4 regions of the Streptomyces sp. NPDC004111 genome follow, and region 3 is predicted to be linked to each of the others. Evidence: riboswitches for the same ligand, from Rfam matches in the RefSeq annotation. Region 3 holds a riboswitch; each other region holds the start of a gene.
What was found. A riboswitch is a leader RNA that binds a small molecule or an ion and turns the genes downstream of it on or off. The one in region 3 is predicted to bind cyclic di-AMP.

Region 1 (4,399 bases), on a different contig from region 3:
AGGCCCGTGGACAGGCCCTTGGTGTGCAGGACCTTCTTGAGGGTGTGGTAGACCTCGGCGCCCCAGCGAAGGGCCTCGGAGAAGGACTCCGCGCCGATCGGGGCGATCATGAACTCCTGGATGTCGACGTTGGAGTCGGCGTGCGACCCACCGTTGAGGATGTTCATCATCGGGACGGGCAGCAGGTGCGCGTTCGGACCGCCGAGGTAGCGGAACAGCGGCAGGTCGCTGGCCTCGGAGGCGGCGTGCGCGACGGCGAGCGAGACGCCCAGGATCGCGTTGGCGCCCAGCGAGCCCTTGTTCTCGGTGGCGTCGAGGTCGAACATCGCCTGGTCGATCAGGCGCTGCTCGGTCGCGTCGTAGCCGACGAGCTCCGGGCCGATCTGCTCGATGACGGCGAGGACGGCCTTCTCGACACCCTTGCCGAGGTAGCGGTTCGGGTCACCGTCGCGGAGCTCGATGGCCTCGAAGGCACCGGTCGAGGCGCCGGACGGAACAGCAGCACGACCCGTGCTGCCGTCGTCGAGGCCGACCTCGACCTCGACCGTGGGGTTGCCTCGGGAGTCCAGGATTTCCCGGGCTACGACGACGTCGATGGACGGCACGAGCATCTCCTTATGGAATGTGACGCTAGGGGTGCAGGGTCACTTTTGCCTTGCGACAAGAGCCTAACCGGCCCACGGGCATCGGCCAGCCGATCGACCGCCCGCTGGGACGAAAAGATGCCCGAATGCCTGTATTACAGGACGAAAGACCCTCACGGAGCGACGGAACGTTACGCCGCGGTTCACTCTGTGTGCATACGCAAAAGACCCCGGCCGGGCGCATACGGGGGGAAGTCGCGCCAGACCGGGGTCCCGGCAGGGGGGCGGCGGGGGTGGGCCACCGCCCCCGTGCGGGGTCAGCTCAGGTGGAGCTGCTGACCCGGGAAGATGAGGTCGGCATCGGTGACGACTCCCTCATTCAGGTCCATGATGTGCTGCCAGCCGCCCTTGACCTTGTGGGCCTCGGCGATCTTGGCGAGGGTGTCGCCGGACTTGACCTTGTACTCGCCGTCACCCTTCTTGATCGGGGCGGCGGCCTTCGGGGCGGCCTTGGGGGCCGCCTTCGGCGCGGACCGCTCGGCCTTCGGGGCCTGACGGGCCTCGCTGCGGGACGCGGCGGGGGCCTCGGAGCGCTGCTGCTTCTGCTGCTTCGGGGCGGACTTCGCACCGGTGCCCACGCCCGGGTCGACACCGTCGTTGCTCAGGTTGCCGGCACCGGCGCAGGCCCAGGCACCCGGACCCTGCATGTCGAGCAGCCGCTCGGCGGTGGCTATCTGCTGGCCCTTGGAGGCCTGGTCGGCGCGCGGGGCGTACTGGGTGCCGCCCGCGGCGGCCCAGGAGGACTGCGAGAACTGCAGACCGCCGTAGTAGCCGTTGCCGGTGTTGATGGACCAGTTGCCGCCGGACTCGCACTGGGCGACGGCGTCCCAGGTGTCGACGGAGGCGGCGGAGGCCGAGGTGGCCCCCATCAGCGGGGCGGCGACCGCGACACCGGCGACGCCGGCGTAGGCGGCGACGCGAGTGGCCTTGGACGGACGGCGGTGCTTGCCCTTGCTGAAAAGCGACATGGATGTCTCCTCACCGACGCCTTCGAGGTGAGCTGTCGGGTTCGGGCTGTGAGTTCGCCCGGCCGCCCTTCCGGTCCGCATCCCTGAAGGCTGCGTTCCGCTCGGCGACTTCACCCCAAGCCGTTTCCGTACGTCTCTCAACGTCCGGGCCCGGCACTTACCTTGGGTCCCCCGCTCCTGCCTACGGCGCTGTACGCGACGACTGCTCCCGGGACCCGCCGGCAGGATTCGGCGTGACGGGCTCCGGTGCTCACCGGTGGCGAGCGAGGACGACCGTAAACACAGGAGTCCCCGATGTTCAAAGAGGAACATCGGGGACATCTCACCCCTCCTTGCCCTTCCGGAACCCTCGTTTACGCAGGTCAGAAGGGGCGCAGGAGGAGCTGCCGGAAGGGACACGCCAGTTGGGGCGAAGAGACTCATGTCTCACTCGCGCAGAACCGGACATTCACTCCCTAACTGCCCGTGAAATGTGATGGTTTCCCGGTTATTTCTCGCCCAGTTCGAGGTGCTGGCCAGGGCGGATGAGGTCCGGGTCGTCACCGAGGGAGGTCTTGTTCGCCTCGTAGAGCGCCGGCCACCCGCCGGGCAGCTTCGCCTCGTCGGCGATGTGCCAGAGGTTGTCCCCGGGACGCACGGTGTACGTGTCGTCCGCGGCGGGCCCGTCGGGCGACTTGCCGCCCCCGCGGGAGGCATGCCGGCCGGACTCGCGCTCATCGGCCGCGGGCGGGACCGTCGGATCGGCCGACGGGTCGGTGACGGGGCCCGTGGAGGGGTCCTGCGAACCGTCCGCACCGGGAAGGGAGTTCTCCGGGGCGGGGGTGCCGCGGTGCTTGCCGCCGCCCGGAGTGGTGGTACCGGGCGTCGTCGCCCCAGGAGCGGGCCGCTCGGCCGTCGGGTCCGCGCCCGGGTCCGCACTCGGATCGGCGCTCGGGTCCGTACCGGGGACGGTCGGCTTCGCGCCGGGACCGGTGCTCGGGCCCGTGCTCGGGCCGACGCTGGTGCCGGGGGTCGGCTGGGCCGGGTCGGTGCTGCTGCCCGGCACCTGGCCCCCGGTGGAGCCGGACGGCGTCCCTGACTCCGGCCCGCTGTCCGGGATGTCCCGGTCCGTCTGGGAATCCGGCGTGTCGGGCTGCACGGAGCCGGCCGGCGGCTTCGGCTGCGCGGGCGTGTCCGTACCGGGGTCGGCCGCGTCCACTCCCCCGGAGCCCGCACCGCTCCCGGAACCGCCGCCCGGGGCGAGCCCGGATATGACCGCACAGCTCGGCCAGGCCTGCGGCCCCTCGGCCGCGAGCACCTTGTTCGCGATCCGGATCTGCTGGGAACGGCTCGCGAGGTCGGGGCGCTCCGCGTAGTCCGCGCCCCCGTACTGGTCCCACTTCTCCTGCGAGAACTGGAGCCCGCCGTAGAACCCGTTGCCCAGGTCGGCACTCCACATGCCGCCGCTCTCGCACTCGGCGACCCGGTCCCACGTACCCGCCTCCGCCGCTCCGGCGCTGGTCGCGCCGAGCAGCGGAATCGCGATGGCGGACCCGGTCACCCCGGCCGCGACGATGAGAGCGGGTGCCTGACGCGGACGACGGTGCCGACCGTTCCCGGAACGCATGTGGTTGCCTTTCAGCTGACGACGACTCGGCTTCCGACCACCACTGCCGAGTCGCCCGTGAACGTAGCCGTACTCGAACACCCGTCACAAGTCGATGCAGTGCAGATCACGCGAAGGTCACAGTGCTGAGGAAGCGTCAGTTCCGGTGCGCTCCGGCCCGTCGCCGAACTCGACCGGGAGCGTGCGCAGTCCGCGCATGATGAGGCCCCCGCGCCAGCGCAAATCGTCAGGTTCCGCCGCGAGTCGCAGGTCAGGACAGCGGGTCAGCAGGGTCGCGAGTGCTGTCTGGGCTTCGAGTCTGGCGAGTGGTGCACCGAGGCAGTAGTGGATGCCGTGGCCGTAGCCGAGGTGCTGGTTGTCCCGACGGCCGAGATCGAGGTTGTCCGGATCCTGGAACCGCTCCGGGTCCCGGTCGGCCGCCGCGAGGACCACGAGCACCGGGTCGCCGCTCTCGATGCGCTGCCCGCCGAGCGTCAGCTCCTGGGTCGCGTACCGCCAGGTGGCCAGCTCCACCGGGCCGTCGTAGCGCAGCAGTTCCTCGACTCCGGTGGCGAGCAGTTCCCTGTCGCCCGCGGCCAGTGCCTCCTGCAGACGCGCGCGCTGCACCGGGTTGCGCAGCAGTGCGTACGTCCCGTTGCCGATGAGATTGATGGTGGTCTCGAAGCCGGCGAAAAGAATGATGAACGCCATGGCGGCGGCCTCGTTCTCCGTCAGGTGCTCGCCGTGGTCGCTGGCCCGGATGAGGTTGGAGATGAGGTCGTCGCCGAGGTCCTCGCGCTTGCGGTGGATCAGCTCGACGAGGTACGCCCGGATCTTCTTGACCGACCGCGCCACTCCGCCGCGCGGCCCGCCGCCGTGCCGGATCATCATGCCCGCCCAGTCCCGGAAGTCGTCCTGGTCCTCGCGCGGAACGCCGAGCAGGTCGCAGATCGCGTAGATGGGCAGCGGGAACGCGAACTCGTGGATGAGGTCGGCGCTCCCCTTCTCCTGGAAGCCGTCGATGAGCCGGTCGGTCAGCTCCTGCACCCGGGGCGCGAATTCGGCGACGGTGCGCGGCGTGAACGCCTTGGACACCAGCCGCCGCAGCCGGGTGTGGTCCGGCGGGTCGATGTTCAGCAGATGCGTCATCAGGTCGGCACTGCGCTCGCCGGGGATCCCGGTCTTCCCCTTGGCGTGCGCCG
Region 2 (4,399 bases), on a different contig from region 3:
AGCAAGGCGGTCCGGGCCACCACGCTGATCCTGCTGCTCGCCCTGTCGGGGCTGGTCCTGCTCGCTCTCGTACGGGAGCAGACCGGCACCCGGGGGTTCCTGGTCGGCCTCGGTCTCGCGGTCTTCCCGGTGCCGCTGCTGGTGATGGCGTTCCGCTGGCTGGACCGGGTCGAGCCGGGCCCCTGGCGGAACATGATCTTCGCCTTCACCTGGGGCTCCTGCGCCGCCGCACTCGTGGCGATCACCGCCAACAGCTTCGCCGTGCGGTGGATAGCCGTGGCCACCGCCGATCCCGACGGGGCGGACACGCTCGGCGCGACGGTCGTGGCACCGGTCGTCGAGGAGTCCGCGAAGGCGGTGGCGATCCTGCTGATCTTCCTGTTCCGCAGACGGGACTTCACCGGGATCGTGGACGGGGTGGTGGTCGCGGGCTTCACCGCGACCGGCTTCGCCTTCACCGAGAACATCCTCTATCTGGGCAACGCCTTCGGCGAGGACCAGGCGTTCGGGTTCTCCGGTCTGGGCTCGGTGACCGCGGGCACCTTCTTCGTCCGGGTGATCATGTCGCCGTTCGCGCATCCCCTGTTCACCGTGCTGACCGGCATCGGCTTCGGGCTGGTGGCGCTCGTGCCCGCCCGCCGGGGCAGGTCCGGTGCCTGGGCGCGGGTCCGCCGGGTCGCGCTGCCGCTGCTCGGGCTGCTCCTGGCCATGGGCATGCACGCCCTGTGGAACGGGTCGGCGGCCTTCGGCCCGTTCGGCTTCTACGCGGTGTACGGGCTGTTCATGGTGCCGGTGTTCGCGTTCCTGACCTGGCTGTCGATCTGGACCCGGCAGCGCGAACTGCGGCTGCTCGGCGCCGAGCTGCCCGCGTACGCCGCCGCGGGCTGGCTGGAGCCGGCCGAACCGCCGGCCCTGTCGTCGATGCGGGCCCGCTCGCTGGCCCAGGGGTACGCGGCCCGGTCGTACGGCCCGGACGGCGCCCGCGCGGTCGCCGAGTACGAGCGGGCCGCCACCGCTCTCGCCTTTCTGCGGTACCGGGCCCGGCGCGCCGTGGCCTGCTCCGAGGCGGCGGCCGAGTTCACCGCCCGCGAGCGCGAACTGCTGCACCGGCTATGGCAGCGCAAGCGGATCGCGAGCCCGGCGCTGGTGTACGCGGCCCAGGTCACCGGGCGCATACGGATGCTGCCGCCGCCGTACCACCCGGCGTACGCGGCGGCGTACAACCCGTACAGGCGCTGAGGCCGTCGGCCGCGGACCGGTGGCCGGGGCGTGCGGCGGCAGGTGGCACGGCGCGTGGCCGCACATGCGAACCGGCAGCCCTGGCGTCGGGGGGTGAGCGCCAGGACTGCCGGAGTTCGGCAGACCGCGGTCCCCGCACGGGGCGGGGACCGGGTAGCGGGGTGGAGCGCCGCGTCAGAGGGTGAGGCCCTTGCCGCGCAGCCACGCGGCCGGGTCGATGCCGTCGCCGCCCGGGGTGTGCACCTCCAGGTGCAGGTGCGCGCCGGACACGTTGCCGGTGGCGCCGACGTTGCCGATGACCTGGGCGGTGGAGACCTTCTCGCCGGGCGAGACGTTCATCTGGGAGAGGTGGCAGTACCAGACCTCGGTGCCGTCGGGCAGTTCGAGGACGATCCGGTAGCCGTAGCTGCCGGAGTAGTTGGCCGACTTGACGGTCGCCTGGTGGACGGCCTTGACCGGGGTGCCGGCACCGGCCGCGAAGTCGAGTCCGGTGTGGTGGCCCGAGGACCACATCGAGCCGGACTGCCCGAAGGTGGCGCTGAGGTAGTAGCCCGAGGTGGGCAGCGAGTAGCTGGCGGCCAGCTTGGCGAGCCGCTCGGCCTCCGCCTTCGCCGCGGCGGCGGCCTTGGCGCGCTCCTCGGCCTCGGCCTTCTCCCGGGCGGCCTTCTCGGCCTTCGCGTGGGCCTCGTCGCGCTGCTTCTTCGCCTCGGCTGCGGCGTCCTTGACGGCCTGCGCGCGGGCGGCCTCCCGGACGGCGGCGTCGGCGGCGGAGCGCTGCTGCTCGGCCTGCTGGAGGATGCGGGCGCGCAGGCTGTCGCCCGCGCCCGGCTGCTGTCCGACGGCGTGCCCGGCCTGGTCGGTGGCGGCGACGGGAGCCGCCGCGGGGGCGGGGGCGGCCATCAGCTCCTCCCCGGTACCGGACCCGGAGCCCGGCTTCTCGTCGTCGGAGCCGGAAACCAGAGCGCCGACACCCGGCAGGGACTTGGCGTCCGGCAGGGCGTCGGCGAGGGAGTCGAGGGAATCGGAGATCTGGTCCGGCAGCGATATGGAGACGGCGGGCTTGTCCTGCGCGGTGGCGATGCCGCCCGCGCCGACGGCCGCGATCACACCGACGCCCAGCACGGTGGAACTGCGGGCCAGCGAGCCGCGCTGCTTGGCGACCCGGTGCTTGCCGCGGACCGGAACGACGGAGTCCTCGGTGGGGTTCCACTCCTCGGTGGAGGCGGGCGGACCGTCGAACTCCACGAAGCCCTCGTAGCCGCCGCGCTGCTGCTGCGCCGGGACCGTCGGCATCGTCGCGGTGGCGCCGTAGCCGTAGCCGTGGCCGGTGCCCTCCGTCCCGTCGGTGTCGTTCGGGACGCCGTACGCCCCGTACGAGAAAGCGGGGGCTGCGGGGGACTCGGGGGCAGGCCTGTTGGACGCCACGGAGGCGCGCTCCTTTCCTTCCTTCTCGCCTACCGGGTTAGCTGACGGGTTCGGAGCAGGAAGGTCTCCTACGGGCCAGGTTCGGCCCGATTCACCCCAATTGGTGGTTCCCCGGTTTCCTCACGGAATTCGGCGCACGCGCACGGCGCCGTCTCTGACGACGGCTGGGACGACCGCGCTGCGTTATCGAACGTTAATAGACACACAAGTGGATTTCCAAGCCGTTCCTGTTGATCGTTAACGCAGAGCGCGCATCGATGGCCAGGACATCAGCCCCAAAAGGCCATCAAACAGGGCGACCCAACGGCCCCCTGACGCCCCTTCGGTCACTCGCGTTGCCTTGCGCGCAAACTCTCCACAACTGATAGATCGTCAATTGTTATGCGGAGCGCGCCCCTTCGAGCACGCCCCGTAACAACCCGTAGCCATCGCGCCGCGGTGCCCGGCCCGCCGCCGAGCCCCCGCCGGCCGCGCGGTCCCGCACCCGGCCCTCAGGGCCGTTTCACGATCTCCACGGTCCGCCGCCGGGCGGGCTGCCCCTCGCCCGGCCGCCCCACCGCGAGCAGCGCCATGTCGTCCGTCTGCTTGCCGCCGGTGTGCACCCGTACGTCGCTCGTCAGCGCCTCCAGCACGGCCTCGGGGCCGGGGAACAGCGACCGGTGCAGCCGCAGCGCCGGGTCGTAGAAGACACCCGCCGCGTCCCGCGCCTCGGAGAGCCCGTCCGTGTAGAACACCAGCGTCGAACCACCGGGGAAGCGGACCTCCCGCGCCCGGTCCGGCCAGTCCCCCAGGTCGCCCATCCCCAGCGGCAGCGCGAACTCCTCCGGCGTCAGCACGTCCAGCTCGCCGTCCGCGTACAGCAGCAGCGGCTCGGGATGCCCCCGGTTCACCAGCCGTACGACGCCCCCGGCGCGCGGGATCTCGGCGAGCACCGCCGTCGTGAACCCCTCCATCGCGTCCAGTCCCTCGCGCCGCCGGCCCTCCCTGGCCAGCGCCCGTTCCAGCCGCTGCGCGACGCCCTCCAGGGTGCTCTCCGTCTCGGCCGCCTCCCGGAACGCGCCCACCACCACCGCGACCGCCTCGACGGCCTCCAGCCCCTTGCCCCGTACGTCCCCCACGACCAGCCGCACCCCGTGCGGGGTGTCCTGCACCGCGAAGAGGTCGCCGCCGATGAACGCGTCCGCCTCCGCCGCCTCGTACCGCGCCGCGATCTGCAGTCCGCCGATGCTCTCCGGCGGCGTGGGGACGACGGCCCGCTGGGCGGCCTCCGCGATGACCCGCACCGAGGCGAGCCGCCGGTCCCCGCGGCGCACGACCCGGTTGATGAAGACGGCCAGCACGGCGACGGTCAGCACCGTCACCAGCTCGGTCACCGACAGCACCCTCTTCAGCGAGTCGTCGTGGATGCGCAGCCCCACCACGGCCAGCACCGAGGCGACCGCCGTCAGCACGGTGGCGGCGAGACCGAAGAAGGGGGCGGCGACCAGCGGAGCCGCGGCGAACAGCGGGGCGGCGGTGAAGTTCGGCGGCGAGGACGCGTCGAAGACGGCCCCACCGATGATCATGAGAGGGGGCAGCGTCCGTACGAACCGCCTGCTCCTGCGGCCCTTCTCCGCCTGGTCGGCCCCGCCCTCGACCCCGTCGCGACCGCGCTCGTACCCCGCCACCGTCTGCTCTCCTGCCCAGGTCCGCACCGGGTGCGGACGGTACCGCTCCCCACCCAGGCTTGCCGGAG
Region 3 (4,399 bases):
CTGCGAGAACTCCGCCGCCGCAGCGGTTTCACGCTGGAGGCCGCGGCCGGCCGTGCCGGGCTCTCGCCCGCCCACCTCTCCCGGCTGGAGACCGGACAGCGCCAGCCCTCGCTGCCGATGCTGCTGGCCCTGGCCCGTATCTACGGTACGACCGTCTCCGAGGTGCTGGGCGAGCGGACCGGCGACCGCGACGCCGTGCTGCGGGCCGGCGACATGAGCGCGCGCGAGGCCGACGGCTGGACCTACCGGCAGGCGGGCGGCTCGGGGCGGGCGATGCAGGCGCTGCGGGTCCACGTTCCGCACGCCGCGCAGCAGGACCTCGTGCGGGTGCACCCCGGCGAGGAGTGGCTGTACGTCCTCGAAGGGCGGCTGCGGCTGGTCCTGGGGGAGAGCGTCCACCTGCTGGACGCGGGCGACAGCGCCCACTTCGACTCGCTCACCCCGCACCGGATCACCGCGGTGAACCCGGGCGGGGCCGAGCTGCTTTTCGTCCACACACTGATGCAGAGCACCGTTGCCGGTCTCTGCCTGCCCCAGGAGTCATGAGATGGCGGAGCTCACCGAGTCCCAGAACGCCGCGATGGCCGCGATCGCCAGGGCCGCCGACGAGATGGCCCACTCCGGCCAGGTGGACAGCAAGAAGGCCGACTGGAACGACGGCGCGGGCCGCTCCTCCGGAGTGCTCGGCTTCGTGGAGGACCGGGCCCCGCGCGGCCTGGTCCTGCGGGTCTTCCTCTACGTCGCCGTCGGCCACGTCTTCGCGGCCTTCATCTACCTGCTCTTCACCCTCGGCGGCGAGGGCTGAGCCCTCCCGGGGGTCCGCCCCGCCGGACCCCGCCCCGCCGGACCCCGCGCTGCCGGGGCTACGCCGTGAGGCGCTCGCGCAGGGCCTCACGGGTTTCGGGCGCGAGCCCCAGCCCCCGGGAGAGGTAGGTCGCGGTGTCGCCCCAGGTCTCCTCGATGGTGTCGAACGCCGCGTCTATGTAGGCGGCGCGGGCGTCGAAGAGCGGTGCGAGCAGCCCCATCACCTCGTCGTTCATCGCCTCCGGCGAGTCACTGCCGCGGCGCACCTTGTAGCGGCGGTGCGGGTCGTTCGACTTCAGGTAGTCGGCGGTGATCGCCTCGCGCTCGACCCCCACGGCGAGCAGGGTCACGGCTATCGCCAGGCCCGCCCGGTCCTTGCCCGCCGCGCAGTGCATCAGCGCGGGGACGCTGTCCTCGGCCAGCGCGTGCAGCACCCGGCTGTGCTCGGCGGCCCGCTCCTTGATCATCCGCCGGTACGAGGCGGTCATCCGGGCGGCGGCCTTGCCCTCGGCGAGGATCTCGCGCAGCTGGTCGATGTTCCCGTCGCGCACCATCCGCCAGAACTCGGCGCCGTCGGCCGGGTCGCTCAGCGGGATGTTCACGTTCCGTACGCCGCTCAGCTCGACGTCCGGGCCCTCCAGCTTCTGGTCCGCCGCGTTGCGGAAGTCGAAGACCGTGTGCAGGCCGAGCGAGTCGAAGAACGCGGTGTCGGGCCCGGTGGCGTGCGCCAGGTGACCACTGCGGAAGAGCCGCCCGTACCGCGTCCGGCGGCCGTCCACGGTCGGCAGACCGCCCACGTCGCGGAAGTTCCGTACCCCGGCCAGCTCGGGTTCCGCGTCGGGGGACGTCGACGGGGCGGGGACCTGTGGCACCTGCTGGGTCACGAGTGCTCCTCAAGGGTCGTTCGCCGGCCAGCGGTGACCGACGAGGGGCGCGTTTCGACGATACGACATGGTCGGAGACGGGTTCCTGGGGCAACTCGGGGGGATTTGTTCGGCACTTGGGGCCAGGGTCGAGGGGCAGGCGGAGCCGTGGCGGCGAATTGGTTGATTTGTCGCTATGTAGGGAATTTGTAGGCACTGAATTCCGGTGTCGAGTGAGCAGAATCATAGGAACCGCGGGGCAACTGGTGCCGGTGCGTCAAATGGCAGGCCAGCAACGGAAAACGGGCACCGGGGCCGATGGGGGACGACCGCAGAACCGTGGAGAAGAGGTGCGCACGGGAAGGAGAAGACGGGAACGGCTTGTTCCGGCGGTCCGCACTCGCTTACGGTCACCGTCAATCCGGGTGGACCGCCGAATCCTGCCACCGCCCGGCATCCGCACCCATATTTCTTCGTGTGGCAGGAGCGGGGGACCCAGGTAGTACGCCGGCACCGGAGGACGCGAGTCCGCCGGTACGGCTAGGGGTGAAGCCGCGCTCGACAAGAGCGCGGCCGGGCATCTCCAGCCCGAACCCGACAGCTCACCTCGCAGGCGCCGGAGAGGAATCCGTCATGCCTGCAAAGGGTAAGCACCGCCGCCCGAAGCCCAGTTCCTCGCTCACCCGCGGCTTCGTCGCCGCCGGTACGGGCGGTGCGGCTCTGGCCCTCCCGCTGATCGGCGCCGCCGGGGCACAGGCCGCCGAGCCCGCCGCCGCCCCGGCCGTCGCTCCCGGCCACGCGGCCCAGCCGAAGGCCGAGCAGACCCAGCAGGTGCGGATTCCGCAGCAGCGCGCCGCGGAGCAGACCGCGGCCCCGCGCACCGACGCCGACCGCACGGCCACCCGTACGTACTCCGTGGTGACCGGCGACCACCTGTCGAAGATCGCCGCTGCCGAGAAGGTGCGCGGCGGCTGGCAGAAGCTCTACGAGGACAACCGGTCCGTCGTCGGCGGCGACCCGTCGCTGATCTACCCCGGTATGAAGCTCTCGATCGGCGCCAAGGCCTCCGGCGCCAAGACCTCCACGCAGGCCGCCCCGGCCGCCGGGAAGCAGTCCGCGCCCGTCGAGCGCAAGGCCGTCGAGCGCACCGAGGAGCGCAAGGAGCAGCGCACCGGGCACCGCACCGAGAAGCGCGAGCGCACCGGGAAGCAGGAGCAGCGCACCGAGCGCCGCAGCGAGACCCGCGAGCGGTCCACCGGCTCGGGCACCGGCTTCACCGCCCCCGTCTCCTCCGGCGTCTCCACCTCCTACCGGGCCTCCGGCGGCAGCTGGTCCAGTGGCTACCACACCGGCGTCGACTTCCGCGCCTCCTCCGGCACCTCGGTCAAGGCCGTCGGCGCGGGCACCGTCGTCTCGGCCGGCTGGGGCGGCGCGTACGGCAACGAGGTCGTCATCCGGCACAACGACGGCCACTACTCGCAGTACGCCCACCTCTCCGCGCTGAACGTCCGCTCCGGCCAGAGCGTCACCGGCGGCCAGCAGATCGGCTACTCCGGCTCCACCGGAAACTCCACCGGCCCGCACCTGCACTTCGAGATCCGCACCGGCCCCGGCTACGGCTCCGACATCGACCCGCTGAGCTACCTGCGCCAGAAGGGCGTCTCCCTCTGACGCACGGGCCCGTCGCCCCGTCCTCCGCGCCCCCGTACCGGCACCGGTACGGGGGCGCGGACGCGTCCCGAGAGGCCCGACCTGCGTATTCCGGGTTGAATGAATCTTGACCGGTGGCATATCTCACCCCCCGTCAACCCCTCCCTACGGTGGCGTAGGTCACTTGAGAAAGTGAAGGATGTGTCGACGTGGCAGACGATTCGAGATTCTTCAGCGCAGGCACCATCGGGTCGTACGCGGCGATCGGGGACAGCTTCACCGAAGGGGTCGGCGACCCCGGGCCCGACGGCGCGTACCTCGGCTGGGCCGACCGACTGGCCGTCCTTCTGGACGACCGGGTACCCGAGCACACCTTCCGTTACGCGAACCTCGCCGTGCGGGGCAAGCTCCTCGACCAGATCGTGGCGGACCAGGTCCCGCGGGCCAAGGAGCTGGCCCCCGACCTGGTCAGCTTCTGCGCGGGCGGCAACGACATCATCCGGCCCGGCACCGACCCCGACGACGTGGCCGAGCGGTTCGAGAAGGCGGTCGCCGACCTGACCTCGGCGGTCGGCACCGTCATGGTCACCACCGGCTTCGACACCCGGGGCGTCCCGGTGCTGCGCCACCTGCGCGGCAAGGTCGCCACCTACTCGGCGCACGTGCGGTCCATCGCGGACCGCTACGACTGCCCGGTGCTCGACCTGTGGTCGCTGAAGTCCGTCCAGGACCGGCGGGCCTGGGACTCCGACCGGCTGCACCTCTCGCCCGAGGGCCACACCCGGGTCGCCCTGCGGGCCGGGCAGGTGCTCGGCCTGGAGATCCCGGCCGACCCGGACGAGGCGTGGCCGACGCTGCCCCCGCGCGGCACGCTCGAAGCGCGCCGCGACAACATCCAGTGGGCGCGCGAGCACCTCGTGCCGTGGATCGGCCGCAGGCTGCGCGGCGAGAGCTCGGGCGACCACGTCGAGGCGAAGCGGCCGGACCTGCTGCCGCTCTGACGGCCCGTCGGGCCCCGGTGCGGCTCCGTCCGGGCGTCAGGCCGCGGGCGGGGCCGGAGCCAGGTCCGCCGGGCCGGCCAG
Region 4 (4,399 bases), on a different contig from region 3:
GGCGACGCAGGCGCCCACGTTCCTGCGGCGGGTGACGAAGCCCTCGGACTCCAGCGTGCGCAGCGCCTCGCGGACCGGGACCCGCGAGACCCCGTACCGGCCGGCCAGCAGTTCCTCGGTCAGCCGGCTGCCGCGCGGCAGGGCCCCCGACACGATGTCGTCGCGGATCGCCGTACACACCGAATGCGCGGGAATGCGCATGCCCGTCCCTCCGTCCGTTCTGCAACCGCCTTTCCGGAACTCTATTGCAGCGGGCCCGAACTGCCGACGGGCGGCGGAAATTCATGGCCGAAATTTGGCCGCGGCGGCCGGTGGGCCGCAAGAATTGCCGGAAAAGCGCGGGAACGCCGAAGGCCCCGGCTCACGAGGAGCCGGGGCCTTCGGGGAAACGACGGGAGGTACGGGGCCGCGCGCGGGATTCGGTCAGACGCGGACGCCGTGGCCGCGCAGGTAGGCGACCGGGTCGATGTCCGAACCGTAGTCGGGGGAGGTGCGGGCCTCGAAGTGCAGGTGCGGGCCGGAGGAGTTGCCGGTGGAGCCGGAGAGGCCTATCTGCTCGCCGGGGGTGACGGACTGCCCGACCGAGACACCGATCGAGGAGAGGTGGCCGTACTGGGTGTACGAACCGTCGTTCATCCGGATCACGATGTTGTTGCCGTACGCGCCGCCCCAGCCGGCCTCGACGACCGTGCCCGAGCCGACGGCGACGACGGAGCTGCCGGAGGAGGCGTGGAAGTCGACGCCGGAGTGGCTGCCGGAGGACCACATGGCTCCGCCGGTCTGGTAGCCGGTGGAGACGTAGGAGCCGGCGACCGGCAGCCGGAAGGAGTTGAGGCGCTTGCGCTCGGCCTCGCGGGCGGCGCGCTCGCGCTCCTCGCGCTCCTTCTTGATCTTCGCCTCGGCCTTGCGCTTGGCCTCCGCCCGGCGGGCCTCCTCGGCCTTGCGCTCGGCCTCGGCCTTCTCGTAGGCGTGCTTCTGGGCGGCGGCCTGGGCCTCGACCTTCTCGGCGAGGTTGTCCGTCACGGTGTCCTCCAGGACGACCGCGCGGATGGCGCCGGTGTCCTCGGCGGTCAGGTCCTGCTCGGCGGCGAGGGCCTGCGGGGCCAGCGTCCCGATGACGCCCGTCGTGGTGAGGGCGGCAACTCCGGCGATGTTCGCGCTCCTGCGCGACAGCACGGAGGGACGACGGTGCTTCCCGGCGGCACGGGTGAACGCCATGAAGAGGCTGTTTCCTTTCCTTCCTTCTCGCCTACCGGGTTAGCTGACGGGTTCGGAGCAGGAAGGTCTCCTACGGGCCCCACCGGCCCGTGAAGGGCGATGGCGTCCGATTCACCCCAGGGACGTAAGTGGGTCCCCGGCTCCCCAGGCTCGCGCCTGACGGGGACTCGGCGATGACTGTCCGGTGCCGCGGTTGCGGCGCACTCTGACGGACAGCCGGACCGACGCTAAGCGGCCCCTGTTTCAATCACCAAACAGAGACGGGGTTTTGTAACGCAGCCCACACGGCAGACACGCAACCTCCACAACAAACCGGACATACAGGAGGACCCCGACAACTCATCAGTCATCGGGGCCCTCCTTGTCCTGATTTGTCAGCCGGTGACGACGGAAACCTCACCGATGCCGAGCGCCCGCACCGGCTCGGCGATCCGCGCGGCGTCGCCGACCAGGACGGTGACGAGCCGGTCCACCGGGAAGGCGTTCACGACGGCCGCGGTGGCCTCCACGGTGCCGGTCTGCGCGAGCCTGGCGTACAGCTGGGCCTGGAAGTCGTCGGGCAGGTGCTGCTCGACCTGGTCGGCCAGGGTGCCCGCGACGGCGGACGCCGTCTCGTACTTGAGCGGGGCGACGCCCACCAGGTTCTGCACGGCCACGTCGCGCTCGGCGTCGGTGAGCCCCTCGGCCGCCAGCGTCCGCAGGACCTTCCAGAGGTCCTCCAGGGCGGGCCCGGTCGACTCGGTGTCCACGGAGCCGCTGATGGCCAGCATGGCGGCGCCGGTGCCGTCCTCGGCGGAGCGCAGCACCTGGCCGAAGGCGCGTACTCCGTACGTGTAGCCCTTCTCCTCGCGCAGGACGCGGTCCAGCCGGGAGGTGAGGGTGCCGCCCAGGCAGTACGTGCCCAGCACCTGGGCGGGCCAGACGCGGTCGTGCCGGTCGGCGCCGATACGGCCGATCAGCAGCTGCGTCTGGACGGCGCCCGGACGGTCCACGACGACGACCCGTCCGGTGTCGTCGGCCGTGACGGGCGTCATCGGGCGCGGCTCGGCGGTGTTGCCGGTCCACTCCCCCAGGGTGTCGGCCAGCACGGCGTCCAGGTCGGTGCCGTCCAGGTCGCCGACGACGACCGCGGTGGCGGTGGCCGGGCGGACGTGCGCCTCGTAGAAGGCGCGCACGGCCGCGGAGTCGATGCTCTTCACCGTCTCCTCGGTGCCCTGCCGGGGGCGCGACATCCGCAGCGACGCCGGGAAGAGCTCCTTGGAGAGCTGTTTGGCGGCCCGCCGCGAGGGGTTGGCCGCCTCGTGCGGGATCTCGTCGAGCCGGTTGCGCACCAGCCGCTCGATCTCGCCGTCCGCGAACGCGGGCGCGCGCAGGGCGTCCGCGAGCAGCCCGAGCGCCTTCGGCAGCCGGGAGACCGGGACTTCGAGGGAGACCCGGACGCCCGGGTGGTCGGCGAACGCGTCGAGGGTGGCGCCGCAGCGCTCCAGCTCGGCGGCGAACTCCTCGGCGGAGTGCTTGTCGGTGCCCTCGGTGAAGGCGCGCGACATGATGGTGGCCACTCCGTCGAGGCCCGCGGGCTCGGCCTCCAGCGGGGCGGCGAGGAAGACCTCGACGGCCACCAGCCGCTGGCCGGGGCGGTGGCAGCGCAGCACGGTCAGCCCGTTGGGCAGCGCGCCGCGCTCGGGGGCCGGGAAGGCCCACGGTGTCGCCGGGCCGGCCTGCGGCTGCGGGTGGAACTGCATGTCGCTGGTCACGGCTGCTGCGGTCTCCGTCACTTGTCCGCCCCTTCCTGCGTGTCTTCCTGCACGGCGCCGTCCTGCCCGGCGTCGTCGGACCCGGCTGCCGCGAGCGGCTCGTACACCAGGACCGCCCGGTTGTCGGGGCGCAGCCGTGCCTTGGCCACCGCCTGGACCTCCTCGGCGGTGATGTCGAGGACGCGTCCGACGGCGGTCAGGGCGAGCTGCGGGTCGCCGAACAGCACGGCGTACCGGCACAGTTCGTCGGCGCGGCCGGCCACCGTGCCGAGCCGGTCCAGCCACTCGCGCTCCAGCTGGGCCTGGGCGCGCTCCATCTCCTCGGCCGTCGGGCCCTCCTCGGCGAACCGGGCGAGCTCCTCGTCGACGGCCGCCTCGATCCGCGGAACCTCCACGCCGCTGGACGTCTTGACGTCCAGCCAGCCGAGGGAGGGCGCGCCGGACAGCCGCAGCAGGCCGAATCCGGCGGCGACGGCGGTCTGGTCGCGGCGCACGAGGCGGTTGTGCAGCCGGGAGGACTCGCCGCCGCCGAGGACGGTGAGCGCCAGGTCGGCGGCGTCCGCCTCGCGGGTGCCGTCGCTGGGCAGCCGGTAGGCGGCCATCAGCGCACGCGACGGGACCTCCTCCTCGACGACCTCGCGCAGTTCGCCGCCGATGACGTCGGGCAGCGAGCCGTCGCGCGGCGGCTGCTTGCCGTCGTGGCCGGGGATCGAGCCGAAGTACTTCTCCACCCAGGCCAGGGTCTGCTCGGGGTCGATGTCGCCGACCACGGACAGCACCGCGTTGTTGGGCGCGTAGTACGTGCGGAAGAAGGCGCGGGCGTCCTCCAGCGTCGCGGCGTCCAGGTCGGCCATGGAGCCGATCGGGGTGTGGTGGTAGGGGTGGCCCTCGGGGTACATGAGGGCGGTGAGCTTCTCGAACGCGGTGCCGTAGGGCACGTTGTCGTACCGCTGGCGGCGCTCGTTCTTGACGACGTCGCGCTGGTTCTCCATGGACTCGTCGTCGAGCGCGGTGAGCAGCGAGCCCATCCGGTCGGCCTCCAGCCAGAGCGCCAGCTCCAGCTGGTGCGCGGGCATGGTCTCGAAGTAGTTGGTGCGCTCGAAGCTGGTGGTGCCGTTGAGCGAACCGCCGGCGCCCTGCACCAGTTCGAAGTGCCCGTTGCCGTGCACCTGGGCGGAGCCCTGGAACATCAGGTGCTCGAAGAGGTGGGCAAGGCCCGTACGGCCCTTGACCTCGTGGCGCGAGCCGACGTCGTACCAGAGGCAGACCGCGGCGACCGGGGTCAGGTGGTCCTCGGAGAGAATCACCCGCAGACCGTTCGCAAGCCGGTGCTCGGTCGCTGTCAGGCCGCCTGAGCCGGCCTGCGCCGTGGCCGTGTGACCCATGGGCATGTACGTCCCTTCGCTCGCGTATGAGACAAGTCCTGC

Region 1: linked by a shared signal. The riboswitch ahead of ACFYVL_RS11605 (transglycosylase family protein) and the one ahead of ACFYVL_RS05435 (peptidoglycan DD-metalloendopeptidase family protein) in region 3 are both predicted to bind cyclic di-AMP.
Region 2: linked by a shared signal. The riboswitch ahead of ACFYVL_RS34865 (M23 family metallopeptidase) and the one ahead of ACFYVL_RS05435 (peptidoglycan DD-metalloendopeptidase family protein) in region 3 are both predicted to bind cyclic di-AMP.
Region 4: linked by a shared signal. The riboswitch ahead of ACFYVL_RS18105 (M23 family metallopeptidase) and the one ahead of ACFYVL_RS05435 (peptidoglycan DD-metalloendopeptidase family protein) in region 3 are both predicted to bind cyclic di-AMP.

What each region holds. Positions count from the first base shown of each region.
Region 1 is NZ_JBIAMU010000004.1:429,399-433,797, reverse strand. It holds gene eno (phosphopyruvate hydratase) at 1-611, opposite strand, end outside; gene ACFYVL_RS11605 (transglycosylase family protein) at 902-1,612, opposite strand; cyclic di-AMP (ydaO/yuaA leader) riboswitch at 1,615-1,811, opposite strand; gene ACFYVL_RS11600 (transglycosylase family protein) at 2,100-3,218, opposite strand; gene ACFYVL_RS11595 (cytochrome P450) at 3,336-4,399, opposite strand, start outside.
Region 2 is NZ_JBIAMU010000022.1:16,394-20,792, forward strand. It holds gene ACFYVL_RS34860 (PrsW family glutamic-type intramembrane protease) at 1-1,239, shown strand, start outside; gene ACFYVL_RS34865 (M23 family metallopeptidase) at 1,414-2,664, opposite strand; cyclic di-AMP (ydaO/yuaA leader) riboswitch at 2,676-2,809, opposite strand; gene ACFYVL_RS34870 (PP2C family protein-serine/threonine phosphatase) at 3,156-4,358, opposite strand.
Region 3 is NZ_JBIAMU010000002.1:217,070-221,468, reverse strand. It holds gene ACFYVL_RS05450 (helix-turn-helix domain-containing protein) at 1-546, shown strand, start outside; gene ACFYVL_RS05445 (DUF6126 family protein) at 548-805, shown strand; gene ACFYVL_RS05440 (tyrosine-protein phosphatase) at 864-1,688, opposite strand; cyclic di-AMP (ydaO/yuaA leader) riboswitch at 2,089-2,296, shown strand; gene ACFYVL_RS05435 (peptidoglycan DD-metalloendopeptidase family protein) at 2,301-3,338, shown strand; gene ACFYVL_RS05430 (SGNH/GDSL hydrolase family protein) at 3,527-4,318, shown strand; gene ACFYVL_RS05425 (carbohydrate kinase family protein) at 4,355-4,399, opposite strand, start outside.
Region 4 is NZ_JBIAMU010000008.1:241,608-246,006, forward strand. It holds gene ACFYVL_RS18100 (GntR family transcriptional regulator) at 1-201, opposite strand, end outside; gene ACFYVL_RS18105 (M23 family metallopeptidase) at 424-1,218, opposite strand; cyclic di-AMP (ydaO/yuaA leader) riboswitch at 1,232-1,401, opposite strand; gene ACFYVL_RS18110 (M16 family metallopeptidase) at 1,593-2,960, opposite strand; gene ACFYVL_RS18115 (M16 family metallopeptidase) at 2,990-4,363, opposite strand.